Regions from separate parts of the Microbacterium sp. I2 genome, predicted to be linked through region 2. Evidence: predicted binding sites of a transcription regulator. Region 2 holds the regulator's gene; the other holds the start of a gene.
The links. Region 2 encodes HrcA, which represses chaperone genes, less so after heat shock. Its sites were predicted from a motif close to TTNGCACTCGNNNNNNNCGAGTGCNAA; they were not measured.
Positions count from the first base shown of each region.

Region 1 (7,652 bases), on a different contig from region 2:
CCAGGCGTGAAGCCGCGGCATCCGAGAATCCTCCGTTCTTGTCGCGCGACCACTGCATCGGCGTGCGCACAGCCTGGCGGCCGCGGATCTCGGCGTTCTCACCCATCCCGATCTCTTCGCCGTAGAACAGCACGGGCGTGCCCGGCAGGGTGAACAACAGGCTGTAGGCCATGCGGATGCGCCGCGGATCGCCCTCGAGCATCGTCGGCAAACGCCGCACGATGCCACGCCCATACACGCGCTGCTTCTCGTCGGGGGCGAGCGCGTCGAACACCTCCTGCCGCTCGTCCTCGCTCAGCTGGTCGAGCGTGAGCTCGTCGTGGTTGCGCAAGAAGTTCGCCCACTGCGTCTCAATCGGCAGCTCCGGCCGCGCGGTCAATGCCTCGACGAGGGGCGCGGGGTCCCGGCGCACCAGTGACAGGTACAACCGCTGCATAGCGACGAAGTCGAACTGCATCGTGAGTTCCTGGCCGTCGTCGTTGGCACCGAAGAACGCGACCTGCTGCTCGTACGGCAGATTCACCTCACCCAGCAGCACCGCCTCGCTCGAACGCCGTTGCAGGAACCGTCGTACATCGCGCAGGAAGTCGTGCGGATTGGCCATCTCTGCACCCTCGGGCACTTCGAGCAGGAACGGCACCGCGTCGACGCGGAAGCCCGCGACGCCGAGTTGCAGCCAGAAGCCGATCGTCCGCGCGATCTCGTCGCGTACCCGCGGATTCGCGACGTTGAGGTCAGGCTGATGCTCGTAGAAGCTGTGCAGGTACCACTGCCCCGACTTCTCGTCCTTCGTCCAGATCCCGTCCGCCTCGCCGGGGAACACGCTGTTCTTCTGGCCCTTGGGGGGCGGGTCGTCGCGCCACACGTAGTAGTCGCGGTAGGGCGAGTTGACACTGCGCTTGGCCGAGACGAACCACGGGTGGCGGTCCGAGGTGTGGTTGATCACGAGGTCGACGATCACCCGCATGCCGCGGTCTTTAGCCGTGCGCACCATCTCGACGAACGTGCCGTGATCGCCCAGGCGGCTGTCGACGCCGAAGAAGTCGGTGACGTCGTAGCCGTCGTCCCGGTCGGGCGTCGGGTAGAACGGCATGAGCCAGATGCACGTGACGCCCAGCTGCGCGAGATAGTCGATGCGAGCGGCGAGGCCTTGCAGGTCGCCGATGCCGTCGCCGTTCGAGTCCAGGAACGTCTCGACGTCCAGGCAGTAGATGACGGCGCTCTTCCACCACAGGTCGCTCGTGTCGGTGATCCTCATTCCCCCGAGCGTTGTCGGGACGGATGCCGCGCAGAACCCCCTTTCGCGGGCGACGGCGATGAGCTAAACAGGCCTACACCCCGCCGCCGCCACCACCTCCGCCGCCTCCACCGGCCGAACCGCCGCCACTGGAACCGCCCGATGTCGACGACGCCGACGCCGAGCTCGAGGACAGGTTCGAGATCCCAGCCGAGAACGCGGCGGCGTTGAAGCCGGAACTGCCCGCGTACCACGTGGGCGAATTGCCCTCGCCGTACAGCACGGCGAGCTCGCGCGCCCATTGCTTCTCCTGGCCGAACACGACCGCATAGGGCAGCAGCGTCTCGTACAGCCGCAGCATCTGACGCGGGTCGTCGGTGTCGACGGGCACCCTCTCGGCGCCCTCCGGAGACTGCAGCATCCGGATGCGGTCGGCCTCGGCCCACTCGATGAACTGCTTGAGCCCTAGTAGGTGATCCCGCGTCTCGGCGCCCACGGCCGTGAGCGGCTTGTGCACGACCAGGAGGATCACCAGCAGCACGGCGAGCACCGCGACGATGATGAGCACGATGGGAACGAGCGGCTGCACGAACCCGACGAGCGCCGCAATCCCGAAGCCCACGACGAGCACGGCGGCCACGATCACCACGAGGATGGGCAACGCCCGCACGCCGCCGCGCACCTGCCGCTGCAGCCCTCGTGTCACCAGTTCCCGAGCAGCGCTCTTGAGGATCGACTGCGCGGCCGACGAGAACCTGGTGTCGGTGCGACCGAACTCGAACTCGTCACCGGGCCGGCCGTCCGGAAAGAGGCCTTGCAGCAGCATCCGCCCATCCCCGTCTGCCTTCGACGGATCGATGAGCACCGCCTTGAGCTTGGTGCCGCCCCACCACTTCGACGCGCCCTCTTCGATGCGGATGCTGCCCACCACGGCCTGCTCGAGCACCTCGGCCGGGATCGCCTTCGTGGTCATGCCCAGCATGACTGCGCTCTCGAGCGCGTCGATGCCGCGCGGCGGGGTGAACTCGGCCACGACGACGGGGCGGCCCGGCGCGTCGCGCAGGTGCCGTCGTCGGGCGCGTACGGCGAGGGCGACCGCGCTGCCCAGGCCCAGCACCGCGGCGCCGGCCTGCAGCCAGCCCCACGGTGAAGCGAAGTACGACGAGTCGAACCGCGTGAAGGTGCCCTGCTCGAAGCCGATCGCGATGGTCATCGTCTCGTGGGGTCCCAAGGGACCGACGGATGCCTCGACCTCGGTGCCGTCGCCGGTGAGGGTGCACGTCTGGGTCGAGCCCTGGGCGCCGACGTAGCAGGCCTGTTCGCCGGTGCGCGCCTCGGCGAGCGCGTCCGTCATCGTGACTCGAGCGGTGACGCTGCCGAACGGCTGCGGCCAGCCGGTGCCGTTGACGTCCCAGTAGAACTCGTCCGCGGCCGTGTCGGCGAACGGGCGCGTGACGTTCTCGAGCGTGTAGGTGAAGACGAAGGTCTGGCGTCCGTGCACGAAGTCGTCGGCACGCGAGGTCATGACGTACCAGCCGTCCTCGGATTCGACTTCGGACGGGCGCTCGGCGCCGGTCTCGTCCGTGATCGAGACGAGTTCGGGATGCAGCGGCGCGCCCTGGTGCGCCTCGGGAACGGCCCGCTGCATGCCTCGGTTCTGATCGTGCTCGGGGAACAGCGCCACGAAGGTCTCGACCACGGTCAGCGTGCTCGTGCCGTCCTCGTCGCGGTCGAGCTGGTACTCGACGTTCAGGTTCTCGAAGGCGAAGTCGTCGACGTCCGCGTGGGCGGGCGATCCGCCAAGCCCGATCACCATCGCGAGCAGGCCGGCGAGGATCCCGAGGAGCAGTACGCCGGCACGGGGGCGGCGGTCGAGCGGTGGCGTGGCGAATCCAGTCCCCATGGGGTCAGCCTACGGGTGCCGGTTCGCCGTAATCTTGTCGCTATGACCGATCGACGCCTTGCCATCGACGCCTGGGAGAGCCTGTTCCGCGCGCAGCATGAGGTGTTCGGCGACATCAACGAGGACTTCCACGACGAAACCCTCAATCAGGCCGAGTACGACGTGCTCCTGACCGTCACGCGCGGCGAGAACATGACCGCGCGGCTGCGTGATGTCACGGCCAACATGCTCATCAGCCAGCCCAGTGTGTCGCGTCTGGTCGACCGCATGGTCGCCCGTGGCCTCATCTCGAAATGCGCCGACCCCGACGACGGTCGCGGCTCGCTGGTGAAGGCGACGGATGCCGGAGCCGCCCTCTTCCGCCGCGTCGCGGGTGCGCACGGCCGGGCGATCGCCGAGCGGATGTCGATCCTGAGCGACGACGAGCTGCAGCAGCTGCGCGAGCTGACCGCCAAGCTGCGCAAGAAGCAGCCGAGCTGCTGAAAGCCCCGCCCATGCGCTCACCTGCCCCCGCCCGCCTGCAGGTCGTGGCCGGCCCGATGTTCGCGGGCAAGTCCGAGGAGCTGCTGCGCCGAGTGCGGCGGGCCCGCATCGCCGGGCTGTCGGTCGACGTCGTCAGCCACGCGCTGGACGACCGGCGCGGCGAGGGTCAGGTCAGCTCGCACTCCGGGCTCGCCGCGCCCTCGCGGTCCGTGCCGGACGTCGATGCGCTCGTCGCAGGCGTGGGCGGCCGCGGGCTCGACGTCGTCGCGATCGACGAGGCGCAGTTCTTCGGCGGCGACCTCGTCGACGCGGTCAACACACTCGTCGCCGATGACGTGACGGTGATGGTCGCCGGCCTGTGCGTCACGTTCGACGGACGCCCGTTCGAACCGCTGCCGTCGCTGATGGCCATCGCGGACGACGTGCTCAAGCTCACGGCCGTGTGCGCGGTCTGCGGCGCGGACGCCGCGTTCCACCAGCGTCTGGCGCCGGGTGAGCTCGGAGATCCGCGCATTCCGACCCCCGCGCAGGTGGGCGGCATCGAGTCGTACCAGGCGCGCTGCCGACGTCACTTCACCGGAGCTGAGAAGCCCGCAGACGACAGAACGGATGCCTCATCCCGGGGATGAGGCATCCGTTCCTGTGTTGTGACGCCTTCGCCTACTGCTCGATCGGCTGCGGCTCGTCCTGGTTCGGCTGGTTGCTCTCCTGTGCCTGGAGCACGGGCGCCGAACCCTCGGAATTGACCTCGATCTTGCGCGGCTTCGCCTTCTCGCTGACCGGGATCGTGACGCTCAGCACGCCGTTGTTGTAGTTCGCCGAGATGCGGTCGGTGTCGATGCCCTGGCCGAGGTTGAGCTGTCGCAGGAAGCTCGCGGCCTCGCGCTCACGCGTGATCCACTTGACATCCTCGCCGCTGGTGAGCGTGCGCTCGGCGCGGATCGTCAGCAGCTGGCCGTCGACGTCGATGTCGACCGAGCCCGGGTCGATGCCGGGAAGGTCGGCGGTCAGCACGTAGTGGTCTCCGTCGCGGTAGAGGTCCATCGGCATGCGGCGCGGGCCGCGGCGCGTGTCGAAGAGGCTCGATGCGAGGCGGTCGAGGTCGCGGAACGGGTCGTACGTGGCCATGGTTTCTCCTCTCTGGTCTGTAAGTTGAGCCACCTCGGCTCAACTACGACCAGATTAGCACTCTAGGGTCGCGAGTGCTAAGTGCGTGACGTTCGCTCAGAACGAACATGAGCCCCGTCGGTCGCTGCCGCTTCGGGTGGCACAACACGCGGAATCCCCGCGCCCACCCCGCGTGTCGCGCCACCTGAACTCGAGGCGAGTCGTCGGGCACCTCGCACCCAAAGCCAACCCGCCGCCGAAGTGCCACAACACGCGGAATCCGCGCACCCACCCCGCGTGTCGCGCCACCTGAACTCGAGGCGAGTCGTCGGGCACCCGACCGGCGGCTCCTCCACAGGCGACCTTCTCGGGCGGAGAACTCACAATCCCGGAGCCGAGCGCGGCGGATGGACTCAGCGCACGGCATCGTCGCAACATGTCTGCGCGCCCCTCACCGCTGCCCGGAGGCCTTGGCAATGCCTTCTCCGTTGCCGACGCCCGTGCGCGGGGTGTGTCATCCGGTCGACTGCAGGCGAGCGACTTGGACGCGCCGTTTCACGGCGTGCGCCAGACGTTGGAGGTTCCCAAGGCCGACCTGTCCGTCCACGACGCCGCCCGGCGATCGGAGCAGCGAAGAATTCAGGCGTACGCCACCGCGATGCGACCGCACGCGTTCCTCGCGGGACGTACCGCCGCCGTCCATCTCGGCCTTTCGATCGACCCAGACACCCGCCTGGAGATCGGCGTGCTCGCACCAGCACGAGCTCCCCGGGCGCGAGGCGTCCGTGGCGTCAAGGTCGCGCCGCACCTCGCGAACATCCGAGTGCACGCCGGGGTGCGCACGACGGACGCAGCATCGACGTGGGCCATGCTGGGCTCGGAACTCAGCGTGCGCGAACTCGTCGCACTCGGTGACCAGATCGTCCGTATACCTCGTGACCGGCGCGGAGGGCTCGTGCCGCGCGACCGCCTCGCCACGATCGACGAGCTGACGACGAGCGTTTCGGCCGGGAGGCGTCGCGGCATCGGACGCCTCGCCGATGCCCTGCCGCTCATCCGGGTGGGCAGTTCCTCGCCGCTCGAGACGGACTTCCGCCTGGATGCCGAGGCCGCGGGCCTGCCGAGGCCCGAGCTCGACGTCGAGATCCGTGATCGCCGCGGCGTTCTCCTGGGAATCACCGAGTTCGTGTTCCGGAAGTATCGGACGGTCGTGGAAATCGAGGGAGATCAGCATCGCACGGACCGCAAGCAGTGGAACCGAGACATCGAGAAGTACGCCGCGTACGCCACCGAAGGCTGGGAGGTGGTCCGGCTCACGTCCGCCCACGTGCGCAGTGCCGATCATCGCGGGGTGTCGATCGTGCGGTCCGTTCTGCAGCGACGAGGCTGGCGCCCCGCGCCGTCATAAGCGCGCGAGGCGCGGCCAACCGCCATTCAGGGGGCACGACACGCGGCATCCGTCGTCCGATTCCGCGTGTTGCGCCACCCGAACCCGCCTCCACGCCAACCCGGGAGCGACGCACGTTCAGGGGGCACGACACGCGGCATCCGTCGTCCGACTCCGCGTGTTGCGCCACCCGAACCCGCCTCCACGCACCACCGAAGAGCGAGGAACGGCGCTAAGGGCGCCTCGCGTCAGCACTCGATGACGTTGACCGCGAGGCCGCCCTCGCTGGTCTCCTTGTACTTGTGCGACATGTCGATGCCGGTCTGGCGCATGGTCTCGACGACGGCATCAAGCGAGACGTAGTGCGAGCCGTCGCCGCGCAGCGCGAGCCGTGCTGCAGTCACCGCGGTGGATGCGGCGATCGCGTTGCGCTCGATGCAGGGGATCTGCACGAGGCCGCCGACCGGGTCGCACGTGAGGCCCAGGTGGTGCTCCATTGCGATCTCGGCGGCGTTCTCGATCTGCCGGTTGGTGCCGCCCATCACCGCCGTCAGGCCGCCGGCGGCCATCGCGCACGCCGATCCCACCTCGGCCTGGCAGCCGCCCTCGGCGCCCGAGATCGAGGCGTTCGCCTTGAACAGCGAACCCAGCGCGGTCGCCGTCAGCAGGAACCGCCGGATGCCGCGGCGCCGGTTCGCCTCGGCGATCAGGCGTTCGTCCTCCAAGGCGCCGGCGGCAGGCGCGTGCCCGCCCTCGCCGAACCCGAGCAGCGCACTGCCGACGAGCTCGCCATACGGCGTGACGGCGTTCCCGGCGCCGAGGCCCGAGTCCGCGAGAAACCGCCACCAGTACATCGCCACGGCCGGGACGATGCCTGCGGCGCCGTTGGTCGGGGCGGTGACGACGCGTCCTCCCGCGGCGTTCTCCTCGTTCACGGCGAGCGCGAACGCGCCCAGCCACTCCCCCGGCAGTTCTCGTCGGCCGTCCGCTTCGGCTGCCTCGAGCTGCGCGCGGATCGCGGCGGCACGCCGCTTCACGCCCAGCATGCCCGGCAGCACTCCGTCGGCCTGCAACCCCGCTTCGACGCAGCCTGCCATCGCGTCCCAGATGGCGTCGAGGCCGTCGGCGAGCTGCTCGTCGCTGCGCAGCGTCACTTCGTTCAGTCGCGCAGCCTCGGCGATCGTCAGCCCGCGTTCGTCGCACAGTGCGAGCAGCTCCTCTGCACTGGCGAAGTCGACGGGGAACGCGTGCGCGCGGACAGGCGCCGCTTCGCCCTCGCGCCGAACGAACCCGCCTCCCACCGAGTAGTACGTCTCGCGGGCGAGGAGCCCGGGCGCCGGCCCACCGGATGCCACGGCCGCCGGCCGATTGTCGGCGCCGGTCGCCCGCACCCCGAGCGCGTGGTCATGGCCCTGCCGCGGCGGACCCTGCTGCGGCGACGCCCACGCCTCGAGCGTCATCGCGTTGGGATGTGCGGGCAACCGCGTCCGCGGCTCGAAGACGATGTCGGACCGGTCGAACGACACCGAGTGCTC
Region 1 is NZ_JBLWIH010000003.1:40,510-48,161, forward strand. It holds gene ACLKM7_RS04370 (alpha-amylase family protein) at 1-1,258, opposite strand, end outside; gene ACLKM7_RS04375 (DUF2207 domain-containing protein) at 1,332-3,140, opposite strand; gene ACLKM7_RS04380 (MarR family winged helix-turn-helix transcriptional regulator) at 3,183-3,623, shown strand; gene ACLKM7_RS04385 (thymidine kinase) at 3,635-4,252, shown strand; gene ACLKM7_RS04390 (Hsp20/alpha crystallin family protein) at 4,284-4,751, opposite strand; gene ACLKM7_RS04395 (DUF559 domain-containing protein) at 5,167-6,138, shown strand; gene ACLKM7_RS04400 (L-serine ammonia-lyase, iron-sulfur-dependent, subunit alpha) at 6,366-7,652, opposite strand, start outside.
Region 1: a site for HrcA is predicted at 4,806-4,832, ahead of ACLKM7_RS04390 (Hsp20/alpha crystallin family protein). Genes of this name have one in related genera too.

Region 2 (7,652 bases):
GCAGTCCGAAGGCTCGACGTTCGCGCTCAACATGATCGACACGCCCGGGCACGTCGACTTCACCTATGAGGTGAGTCGCTCGCTCGCGGCGTGCGAGGGCGCGATCCTGCTCGTCGATGCAGCGCAGGGGATCGAGGCGCAGACGCTGGCGAACCTGTACCTCGCGCTCGAGAACGACCTGCACATCATTCCCGTGCTCAACAAGATCGATCTGCCGGCGGCCGACCCCGACCGGTTCGCGAGGGAGCTCGCGGGCCTGATCGGCGGCGACCCCGACGACGTGCTCCGTGTGAGCGGGAAGACCGGACAGGGGGTGGAGGAGCTCCTGGACCGTCTGGTGCGCGAGATCCCTGCTCCCAAGGGCGATCCGGATGCCCCGGCCCGGGCGATGATCTTCGATTCGGTGTACGACTCGTACCGCGGAGTGGTGACCTACGTCCGGATGGTCGACGGCACACTCTCGCCGCGCGAGCGCATCCAGATGATGTCGACGACCGCGACGCACGAACTGCTCGAGATCGGTGTCTCGAATCCCGAGCCCACCCCGACCAGGGGTCTCGGCGTCGGCGAGGTCGGGTACCTCATCACGGGTGTGAAGGATGTGCGCCAATCCAAGGTCGGCGACACGATCACGACGCATCGCAAGCCGGCGAAGGACGCGCTGCCCGGCTACACCGACCCGAAGCCCATGGTCTTCTCGGGCATCTACCCGATCGACGGCAGTGACTACGCCGAGCTGCGCGAAGCGCTCGACAAACTGAAGCTCTCGGACGCCTCGTTGCAATACGAGCCCGAGACCTCGGTCGCCCTCGGCTTCGGCTTCCGTTGCGGATTCCTGGGCCTGCTGCACCTAGAGATCATCACCGAGCGACTCGCGCGCGAGTTCGATCTCGACCTCATCACGACGGCGCCGAGCGTCATCTACGAGGTGACGACCGACACCGGCGAGACGGTGACCGTCACCAACCCCAGCGAGTACCCCGACGGGCGCGTGGCGACGGTCAGCGAACCGGTCGTGAAGGCGGCGATCCTCACGCCGAAGGACTACGTCGGCACCGTCATGGAGCTGTGCCAGTCCCGCCGGGGCAGCCTTCTCGGAATGGAGTACTTCAGCGAAGAACGCGTGGAGCTGCGCTACAGCATGCCCCTCGGCGAGATCGTGTTCGACTTCTTCGATCAGCTGAAATCCCGCACGCAGGGATACGCGAGCCTCGACTATGAGCCGGCCGGGAGTCAGGAAGCCGATCTCGTCAAGGTCGACATCCTGTTGCAGGGCGACAAGGTCGACGCGTTCAGCTCGATCGTGCACCGCGAGAAGGCGTACGCCTACGGCACGATGATGACCGAGCGGCTGCGCAAGCTCATCCCGCGCCAGCAGTTCGAAGTCCCGATCCAGGCGGCGATCGGCGCGCGGATCATCGCACGCGAGAACATCCGTGCGATGCGCAAGGACGTGCTCGCCAAGTGCTACGGCGGCGACATCAGCCGCAAGCGGAAGCTCCTCGAGAAGCAGAAGGAGGGCAAGAAGCGCATGAAGATGGTCGGTCGCGTGGAGGTTCCCCAGGAGGCGTTCATCGCCGCGCTGTCGGGAGACGTCGAGGGGAAGGCCTCGAAGTAGGCTGGTGAGATGCGTCGAGGGACATTCCGGGACGACACCGTCGACTACGCCGCCGTCGGGGCGACGCAGGCGCCGGATCTCATGCAGTATCCGCCGGAGCGCAGCATCCCGGCGGAGCAGTCGTGGCGCATCGGCAGCGGCGAGGCTCGATTCCAGGCCGCGAGCGACGCGCTGCTCTCGTGGACCGCGCAGCGCGGAGCCGGCCTCGAGCTGAAGGACGTGCGCCCGGCGTCGGGGCCGATGTACTCGGGCGTGAGCTTCGACGCGGAGGGCAATCCGATCGCTCCGGCGAGGTCCGAGACCGACGTGCGCTACGACAGCGACGGCACGCCGTATGTCGGCGCCGGCACGACGATCCGCGTCGAGGGCCGTGTGAGGGGCCTGCGCGCGGACGCCGAGCTGCGAGTCATCTTCGCGGTGGAGGAGCCGCGCCGCGTGGGATTCGCGCTGGGGACCGTGAGCGATTCGGTCGTGAGCGGCGAGGAGTCCTTCATGCTGGACTGGCACGACAACGACGAGGTGTGGTTCACGGTTCGTGCCTTCGACGCGCCCCGCGCGATGCTGTACCGGATGCTTCCCGGGCTGACACGCCGCCGCCGCCGTGAGCTGTTCACCCGCTATCTGCGGGCGATCTCGCCGCTGTACTCCACGCCGGCCTGAGCCGCATGGGCTCCGCGCTTCCTCTCGGCGAGCCTGTGCCGACCGACGGACCGCTCCCTCCCGGGCTGCGCGTCGATCCGCACGGGCCGTTCAGCGTCTACCTGCACGTGCCGTTCTGCCGTGTGCGCTGCGGCTACTGCGACTTCAACACCTACACGGCGACCGAACTGCGCGGCGCCCGTCAGGACGAGTACGCCGACACGGTGCTGCGCGAGATCGATCTCGCAGCGACCATGCTCGACCGGGTGGGCGGCCGCCGTCCGGCAGGAACGGTCTTCTTCGGTGGCGGAACGCCGACGCTGCTCCCGGCGGGCGACCTCGCCCGCATGCTTGACGGCGTCCGCGAGGCATTCGGCCTCGCGGACGATGCCGAGATCACCGTCGAGGCGAATCCCGACACCGTCTCGGCAGCCGTGACGGCGGAGCTGGCGGCATCCGGTGTCACTCGCATGTCGATCGGGATGCAGTCCGCCGTGCCGCACGTGCTGGCCACCCTCGACCGCACGCACCGGCCCGAAAGCGTCCGCGCTGCCGTGACGGCGGCGCGCGCCGAAGGGCTGGATGTGAGCGTGGATCTGATCTACGGCGCGCCGGGGGAGTCGCTGGACGATTGGCGCCGGTCGCTCGAGGCGGCGATCTCGCTGGAACCCGACCATCTCTCGGCCTACGCCCTGATTGTCGAGGAGGGGACGAAGCTCGCGCGCCAGATCCGCCGCGGTGAGCTGGCGACCCCCGACGACGATCTGCAGGCGGACATGTACGAGCTCGCCGACGAGCTGCTGACGTCGGCGGGTTTCGACTGGTACGAGGTGTCGAACTGGGCGCGCGACGAACGACAGCGCTCTCGGCACAACCTCGCGTACTGGACAGGGGCGGACTGGTGGGGCTTCGGGCCGGGCGCCCACAGCCACATCGCCGGAGTGCGGTTCTGGAACGTCAAGCACCCGGCCGCCTACGCCCAGCGGCTGGCCCACACCGAGTCGCCCGCTGCAGGGAGGGAAGTGACGGATGCCGCGGCTCGTGGGCTCGAGACGGTACTGCTGCGCACCCGCATCCGCGACGGCCTGGCGCTGGCCGACCTGCCCGGCGACGCGCGCCGGCAGACCGCGGCGCTCATCGCGGACGGCCTCGTCGACGGCCCGGCGGCGCTGGGAGGACGCATCGTGCTGACGCGCCGCGGGCGGCTCCTCGCAGATGCGGTGGTCCGGGCGCTCACCGATTGAAGCGCCTCCGGGGCACGAGGCCGCGGATCCGGTAGAATTGGCACTCCAGTCGTGCGAGTGCCAAAGTGTGGTTCTCCACATCGGCGCCCAGGCAGCGTGAGGAGTCGGGATGGTCAGCGAACGCGGACTCGAGGTGCTGCGCGCGATCGTCCAGGACTACGTCGACACGCGTGAGCCGGTCGGCAGCAAGACGATCGTCGAGCGGCACGCCTTCGGTGTGTCGGCCGCGACGATCCGCAACGACATGGCGCTGCTGGAGGACGAGGAGCTCATCGCCGCTCCGCACACGTCGTCGGGACGCGTGCCCACCGACAAGGGCTATCGGGTGTTCGTGGACCATCTCGCCCAGCTTCGACCGCTGAGCTCTGCGCAGCGGTCCGCGATCGCGGCGTTCCTCGACGGCTCCGGCGACCTGGACGACGTGCTCGCGCGCTCCGTGCGTGCCCTCACCCGCCTCACCGGCCAGGTCGCGATCGTGCAGTATCCGTCGTTCGCCCGGGCGACGGTCACCCATGTCGAGCTGGTGCAGCTGGGCGGCGGGCGGATGCTGGTGATCGTCGTCACCGACACCGGTCGCGTCTCGCAACGGCTGACCTTCGTCCGCGACGAGTTCGATGAGGCCGACCTGGCCCGGATGCGCGCGGAACTCGGCACGCTGTTGGTGGGGCGCCCGGTGCGCGAGGGTCTCCAGCGGATCGCGGAGCGCCTCGCGGCAGCGGGTCCGGATCCGGCCGCGCGCGAAGCGGCCACCGACGAGATCGTGACGGCGGTCGCCGAGGAGCTCGAGGAGTTCCGTCAGGACAAGCTGGTCATGGCAGGCAGCGCGAACCTCGCTCGGAGCGAGGCCGACTTCCGCGGCAGCATCTACCCGCTCCTGGAGGCCATCGAAGAGCAGGTGACGCTGCTGCGGCTCATGGGCGAGATGGTCACCGATGAGCAGGGTCTCTCGGCGAGCATCGGCCGCGAGAACGAGGCGTTCGGACTGGCCGAGGCATCCGTCCTCGCCAGCGACTACGACGCGACGGGCTCGCGCGCCCGCGTCGGCGTCATGGGCCCGACGCGCATGGACTACCCCACGAACCTCGCGGCGGTGCGAGCCGTCGCGCGCTATCTCACGCGGATGCTCGAAGAAGACGAGAGCAGCCGCTGACGCGGACGCGTACACACGATCACGCGGCACTGCCGCGGCAGGAAGGCGAAAGTGGCTGACCACTACGAGGTCCTCGGCGTCTCGCGAGACGCCACCCCCGATGAGATCAAGAAGGCCTACCGACGGCTCGCTCGGGAGCTCCACCCGGACGTGAACCCGGGCGAGGACGCATCAGAGCGCTTCAAGCTCGTCACCCATGCCTACGACGTCCTGAGCGACCCCGATCAGCGGGCGCGGTACGACATGGGCGGTGACACGCCCTTCGGCGGGGCCGGCGGATTCGGCGGGTTCAACGACATCTTCGAGACCTTCTTCGGCTCGTCCGGCGGATCCCGCGGCGGCCGCCCGCGCTCGCGGCGCGAGCGCGGTCAGGATGCGCTCGTGCGGGTCACCCTCGAACTCGGCGATGTCGTCTTCGGCGTCCACCGTGACATCGATGTCGACACCGCGGTGCTGTGCGAGACCTGTCAGGGCTCGTGCTGCCAGCCGGGCACCAGCCCCGTCACGTGCGACATCTGCCACGGCACCGGCCACGTGCAGCGTCAGGTGCGGAGCCTGCTCGGCAACGTCATCACCAACCAGCCCTGCAATGTGTGCCAGGGCTACGGCACCACGATCCCGTATCCGTGCGCGACCTGCCAGGGTCAGGGCCGGGTCCGCGCGCGCCGCACGGTGTCGCTCGACATCCCTGCCGGTGTCGAGACGGGCCTGCGGCTCCAGCTTCCCGGGTCGGGAGAGGTCGGCCCCGCAGGCGGGCCGAACGGCGATCTCTACATCGAGGTCACAGTGGCACCGCACGAGGTCTTCAGCCGCGACGGCGACGACCTGCTCGCGACCCTCGAAGTGTCCATGCCGGACGCGATCCTCGGCACGACCACGACGATCCAGTCGCTCGACGGGCCGGTCGACCTCGAGGTGCGGCCCGGCGTCCAGGCCGGAGACGTGCTGACGATCAAGGGTCGCGGCATCACGCCGCTACGCGGCACCCAGCGCGGCGACCTGCGCGTCGGCGTGCACGTCGTGACGCCGACCCGGCTGGATGCGAAGGAGCGCGCGCTGATCGAGGACTTCGCCAAGCGCACCAAGGCACCCTCGCCGAGGCTGGCCGAGTTCCACCAGGGGCTCTTCGCGAAGCTGCGTGACCGCTTCCGGAACGGCTGACGGATGCCCCTGCACTTCCTGCTGGATGGCGCGTCGGCTGCGCAGCCCGGCGACGCCGTCGCGCTGACCGGCTCGGAGGCCCATCACGCGGCTGCGGTGCGTCGCGTCCGCGCCGGGGAGGAGGTGACGGTCGGAGACGGCCGGGGCGCGTGGCTCTCCGGCATCGTCGAGGCGGCCGCCCCCCGCGAGGTGGTCGTTCGCGTCACGGCGCGCGACGATGTCGCCGCGGCGCGGCCTCGCCTCGTTCTCGCGCAGGCTCTGGCGAAGGGGGACCGCGACGAACTGGCCGTGCAGGCGGCCACCGAGCTCGGCGTCGACGAGATCGTCCCGTGGCAGGCCGCGCGCAGCGTGTCCCGCTGGGATCCGGCGAAAGAGCAGAAGGGCCGCCAACGCTGGACCGGTATCGTGCGCGAAGCCGCGAAGCAGGCGCATCGCGCCTGGGTGCCTGACGTTGCGGCGCTGCACAGCACGAAGGCGCTGGCCGGCCGGGCCGCAGCATCCGTCGTCCTCGTCCTCGAGCCGTCGGCGCCGGTCGCGCTTTCGTCCGTCGCGCTGCCCGACGATCGTGACATCGTGCTCGTGGTCGGGCCGGAGGGCGGGATCGCGGCAGAGGAGCTCGAACTCCTCGAGAGTGCCGGTGCGCGGCTCGTGCGGCTCGGAACGACGGTGCTGCGCACGTCGACGGCCGGGCCTGCCGCGCTGGCGGTGGTGAGCACGTCCCTCGGGCGCTGGTGAGGCAGAACCGACTGTTCACGTCGACGTCACGCGCGGGCTGTCGGACGATCTGGCAGCCCACTCCCCGGTCGCACCGCCTGCGTGAGCTGCCCCATCGATAGACTGGGGGCATGAGCGAACCCTCGATCTTCACGCGCATCCTGGGCGGAGAGATCCCGTCCGAGATCATCGCCGAGACCGAGAACGCGTTCGCGATCCGCGACATCGCGCCGAAGGCCCCCGTGCACCTGCTCGTCATCCCCAAGAGTGAGCAGTACCGCAACGTCGTTGAGCTCGCCGCGGGCGACCCCGACCTCCTCGCCGAACTGGTCGGACTCGCGAACTCCCTCGCCGCCGAGCACGCCGACGGCGATTTCCGTCTGATCTTCAACACCGGCCCGAACGCGGGCCAGACCGTCTTCCACGTGCACGCCCACGTGCTCGCGGGAGGACTTCAGGAAGCGAGCCTTGGTGCCTGACGAACCCACAACCGACGGCGCAGGCGCCGTCGAGCGGATCTATGCCGACGGAGTTGCAATGGTCCAGCTGCTCGGCCCACAGGACCGGCTGCTGCGCGTGGTCGAGAAGGAGCATCCGGACGTCGACGTCCACGTCCGTGGGAACGAGATAACCCTGACTGGGGACCCCGCGGCCGTCGCCGCTGCGAAGTCGCTCGTCGACGAGCTCCTGGCCATGACGAAAGCCGGTCATTCCCTGGGCGAGGAGGATGTGACCTCGTCCAATCGGATCCTGCGCACCGAGGGCGGACCGCGCCCGTCCGAGGTGCTCGGCGAGGCGATCCTGTCGTCGCGGGGCAAGGTGATCCGGCCCAAGACGCTCGGGCAGAAGGCCTATGTCGACGCCATCGAAGAGAACACGATCGTGTTCGGCATCGGCCCGGCCGGCACCGGCAAGACCTATCTCGCGATGGCGAAGGCCGTACAGGCCCTGCAGCGCAAAGAGGTCAGCCGCATCATCCTGACCCGCCCGGCCGTGGAGGCGGGGGAGCGGCTCGGATTCCTTCCCGGCACGCTGACCGACAAGATCGACCCGTACCTCCGGCCGCTCTATGACGCGCTCAACGAGATGATGGACCCAGAGCTCGTGCCCAAGCTCATGGCGACCG
Region 2 is NZ_JBLWIH010000010.1:357,042-364,693, forward strand. It holds gene lepA (translation elongation factor 4) at 1-1,618, shown strand, start outside; gene ACLKM7_RS10900 (DUF1990 family protein) at 1,628-2,278, shown strand; gene hemW (radical SAM family heme chaperone HemW) at 2,284-3,501, shown strand; gene hrcA (heat-inducible transcriptional repressor HrcA) at 3,611-4,651, shown strand; gene dnaJ (molecular chaperone DnaJ) at 4,703-5,812, shown strand; gene ACLKM7_RS10920 (16S rRNA (uracil(1498)-N(3))-methyltransferase) at 5,816-6,547, shown strand; gene ACLKM7_RS10925 (HIT domain-containing protein) at 6,658-7,005, shown strand; gene ACLKM7_RS10930 (PhoH family protein) at 7,064-7,652, shown strand, end outside.